DNA from 2 places in the Amycolatopsis stemonae genome. Region 2 is predicted to be linked to the other one. Evidence: riboswitches for the same ligand, from Rfam matches in the RefSeq annotation. Region 2 holds a riboswitch; the other holds the start of a gene.
The links. A riboswitch is a leader RNA that binds a small molecule or an ion and turns the genes downstream of it on or off. The one in region 2 is predicted to bind glycine.
Positions count from the first base shown of each region.

Region 1 (2,191 bases), on a different contig from region 2:
GTGATTCGACGGTCTGGGGCCGGACCGTGGTGGTTGATCTCCGGTCGGTCCCGCTCCTGGGACTTTCCGGCTGTCATTCGCCGGCCGTCAGGTCGGGCGAGGGGAGGCTTGCGTGGTCGAGGCTGGTTCCGAGAAGCAGCCTGTTGAGGTCGCGAGTGGCGAGCAGGGTGAGCTGTTCCCCGACAACTCGCTGCCGGACGAGCTGGTGGGCTACCGCGGCCCGGCGGCGTGCCAGATCGCGGGCATCACCTACCGCCAGCTCGACTACTGGGCGCGGACGAAGCTGGTCGCACCCAGCATCCGCACCGCACACGGCTCCGGCTCGCAGCGGCTGTACTCGTTCAAGGACATCCTGGTCCTCAAGGTCGTCAAGCGGCTGCTGGACACCGGGGTCTCGCTGCAGAACATCCGGGTCGCCGTCGACCACCTGCGCGTGCGCGGGGTCCGCGACCTGGCCCGGGTGACGCTGTTCTCCGACGGCACCACGGTCTACGAGTGCACGTCGCCGGAGGAGATCGTCGATCTGCTCCAGGGCGGCCAGGGCGTGTTCGGCATCGCGGTCAGCGGCGCCATGCAGGAGATCAGCGGGACGATCCACGAGTTCCCGGCCGAACGGGCCGACGGCGGCGTCGTCGAGACGCACGAGCCGGACGAGCTGACCCAGCGCCGCAACGCCCGCAAGACCGGGTGATCACCGCTGCGGCGGACGGAGTAAGGTTCCCCGTGCGGTCGACGAATCCGCGCGGGAGAGTCCGAGCCACACCTTGAGCTCGGCGCCGAAGGAGCAAGTCCTCCCCGGAACCTCTCAGGCACCCTGGACCGCGCGGACGAGACGCCTCTGGAAAGCGGGTCGTCAGGACACAGCCTGATGGCCCCGCCGACGGTGCAAGCCCGGCTCAACCTCGGGCGAAACTCTCAGGCGCCCTCCGGGGTACGGACAGAGTGGGGAGGGCCAGGACATCGCGGTCCCGGCCCAGCCCCGCCGTCCCCAGGAGGCCCCCGTGAACCCGTCACTCGCCTCGCTGGAACAGGGAATCCCCTTCGCCGAGCGGCACATCGGGCCCGGGCCGGGCGAACTCCGCCGGATCCTCGACGTCATCGGCGTCGCCTCCCTCGACGAACTCGCCGAGCGCGCCGTTCCTTCGTCGTTGCGCTCCTCGTCGGCGGCTTTGGAACTGCCGCCCGCCGCCACCGAGGCCCAGGCGCTCGCCGAACTGCGGGAGCTGGCCGCGCGGAACCGGCCGATGGCCCAGATGATCGGGCTCGGCTACCACGACACCGTGACGCCGCCCGTCATCCGGCGGAACGTCCTCGAGAACCCGGCCTGGTACACGGCCTACACGCCCTACCAGCCGGAAATCTCCCAGGGCCGCCTCGAGGCCCTGCTCAACTTCCAGACCGTGGTCGCCGACCTGACCGGGCTGCCCGTCGCCAACGCGTCCCTGCTCGACGAGGCCACCGCGGCCGCCGAGGCGATGACCCTGGTGCGCCGCGCCGGCAAGTCGGCCTCCAGCCGGTTCGTCGTCGACGAGGACACCCTGCCGCAGACCCTCGCCGTCCTCCGCACACGGGCCGAACCGCTGGGCGTCGAGCTGGTCGTCGAAGACCTGTCCCAAGGACTCACCGGGCTCGGGCTCGGCGGCGACTTCTTCGGCGTGCTGCTGTCCTACCCCGGCGCGTCCGGCGCGGTGCGCGAACTCGACCTGACGATCGCCGACGCCAAGAAGCACGGCGCCGCGGTGGTCGTCGCGGCCGACCCGCTCGCCTTGACCCTGGTGCGGCCGCCGGGGGAGCTGGGTGCCGACGTCGCCGTCGGGTCCACCCAGCGGTTCGGCGTCCCGCTCGGCTTCGGCGGCCCGCACGCGGCCTACCTCGCGGTCCGCAAGGGGCTCGAACGGCAGCTGCCGGGACGGCTGGTCGGCGTCTCGAAGGACGCCGACGGCGCCCCCGCGTACCGGCTCGCGTTGCAGACCCGCGAGCAGCACATCCGCCGCGAGAAGGCCACCTCGAACATCTGCACCGCGCAGGTCCTGCCGGCCGTGATGGCGTCGATGTACGCGGTGTACCACGGGCCCGACGGCCTGCGCGGGATCGCCCTGCGGGCCCACCGGATGGCGACCGTGCTGGCCGCCGGGCTCTGCGAGGGCGGCGTCGACGTCGTGCACGGCGAGTTCTTCGACACGGTCGTCGC
Region 1 covers NZ_BAAGUJ010000028.1:34,549-36,739, forward strand. Annotated here, with positions in the region: gene ACYVLJ_RS46995 (MerR family transcriptional regulator) at 113-691, shown strand; glycine riboswitch at 734-832, shown strand; gene gcvP (aminomethyl-transferring glycine dehydrogenase) at 1,002-2,191, shown strand, end outside.
Region 1: another riboswitch for glycine. It lies ahead of gcvP (aminomethyl-transferring glycine dehydrogenase); the one in region 2 lies ahead of gcvP (aminomethyl-transferring glycine dehydrogenase).

Region 2 (2,191 bases):
ACTGCTCGCGTCGCTGGTCGCCGACGGCCTCGGGTTCGGCAACGTCGACTTCCGCTACTTCGGCCTCCCGGACGCGATGGCCGACCGCGTCCGGATCACCGCCCGCGAGCTGGCCGGGCCCGCGCCGCGGCTGGTGCACTCGGTGCCGCCGATCATGCTGCTGCACGGCCTGGCCGTGCCGGACCTGACCGGCCGGCTCCCGGTCGTCGTCCGCTACGGCCCCCGCATGCGCGAGCGGGCAGCGCGGATTTACCGCGAGCCGCTGCTCGAAGCCGGGTTTTCCGACCCCGAGGAGGGCGCGAAGGCGATCGAGGACGCGATCTCGGTGCCGCCGGGCTGCGAGTACTTCGAGGTGACGCTCGCCGACGAGGACGTCTTCGACGGCGACCACCCCTCGCTCGACCGGCTCAACGACGCGGTGGCGTGGCTCGCCGAGCAGATCGTCGAGCAGGTGCTGCTCGGCGCCGGGCACCCGCCGGTGCCGCTGGGCGGGCCGCTGAAACGCCTGGTCCTGCCCTCGGGGCGGGTGCGGCGCCCGCCCGCGCTGGCCGGGAGCGTCGTGCGTCGAGCCGCGCTCGAAAACTGATGTGGCGTTGCCCGGGTGAAGTAGACGGACCTCGAACGGGCCGGGTACCGTAACCGCCACAACTGCAGATCGGGCCGTAGAGCCGGGGCGGGAGAGTCCTCACGACGTCAGTGGGGCACCGAAGGAGCAAACTCCCCAGAATCTCTCAGGTACCTGTTACCGCTTCGCGCGAGGCCACTCTGGAAAGCAGGCGCACCCGCGCCTCACCCAAGGTGAAAGCCGTGTCTCCCACGGTGAAACTCTCAGGTGCCATGACAGAGGGGGAGTTCCCAGCGCACCGCTGTGTGCCCAGGCCCGAGGAGCTCCCCATCACCTCAACGCAGTTCGACGCCCGCCACATCGGCCCGTCCGAGGCCGAACGCGCGAAGATGCTGGCCGAGTGCGGCTACGGCAGCCTGGACGCCCTCGTCGGCGCCGCCGTGCCGAGCGCCATCCGCGCGACGAAGGAACTCACCCTTCCGCCCGCCGCGTCCGAAGAGGACGCCACCGCGGAGCTGCGCGCCCTCGCCGCGCGCAACCGGCCGATGACGCAGATGATCGGCCTCGGCTACTCCGACACCGTCACCCCGGGCGTGATCCGCCGCAACGTCCTCGAGAACCCGGCCTGGTACACGGCGTACACGCCCTACCAGCCGGAGATCTCCCAGGGCCGGCTCGAAGCCCTCCTCAACTTCCAGACGATGGTCGCCGACCTGACCGGTCTGGCCACCGCGAACGCCTCGCTGCTGGACGAGTCGACCGCCGTCGCCGAGGCCGTCACGCTGATGCGCCGCGCGTCCAAGTCGAAGTCGAACAAGGTCGTCCTCGACGCCGAGTGCCTGCCGCAGACCATCGCGGTCGTCCGGACCCGCGTCGAGGCCCTCGGCATCGAGGTCGAGGTCCGCGACCTGCTCACCGGCCTGCCGGACGAGTTCTTCGGCGTCGTCGTCCAGTACCCCGGCGCGTCCGGCGTGCTGCGCGGCCGCGGCTTCTACCACGCGATTTCCGAGTCGGCGAAGGCCGCGGGCGCGCTGTTCACCGTCGCCGCCGACCTCCTCGCGCTCACCCTGATCACCTCACCCGGCGAGTTCGGCGCCGACGTCGCCGCGGGCTCGACGCAGCGCTTCGGCGTCCCGCTCGGCTACGGCGGCCCGCACGCCGGGTACATGTCCGTCCGCGCCGGGCTCGAGCGCTCGCTGCCCGGGCGCCTGGTCGGGGTCTCGGTCGACGCCGACGGCAATCCGGCTTACCGGCTGGCGCTGCAGACCCGTGAGCAGCACATCCGCCGCGAGAAGGCGACCTCCAACATCTGCACGGCGCAGGTGCTCCCGGCCGTGCTGGCCGCGATGTACGCGGTCTACCACGGCCCGGACGGCCTGAAGAAGATCGCCCAGCGCGTCCACGGCCTGGCCGCGGGCTTCGCCGAGGCGCTGCGCAAGACCGGCGTCGAGGTCGTCCACGAGTCGTTCTTCGACACGGTCGTCGCGCGCGTCCCGGGGCAGGCCGCCGAGGTCCACGCGGCCGCCCGCGAGGCCGGGATCAACCTCGGCCACGTCGACGCCGACCACGTCCGCGTCGCGTTCGACGAGGTCAGCACCCCCGCGATCACGGCGAAGGTCCTGCGCG
Region 2 covers NZ_BAAGUJ010000010.1:172,774-174,964, reverse strand. Annotated here, with positions in the region: gene ACYVLJ_RS32635 (helix-turn-helix domain-containing protein) at 1-586, shown strand, start outside; glycine riboswitch at 756-854, shown strand; gene gcvP (aminomethyl-transferring glycine dehydrogenase) at 895-2,191, shown strand, end outside.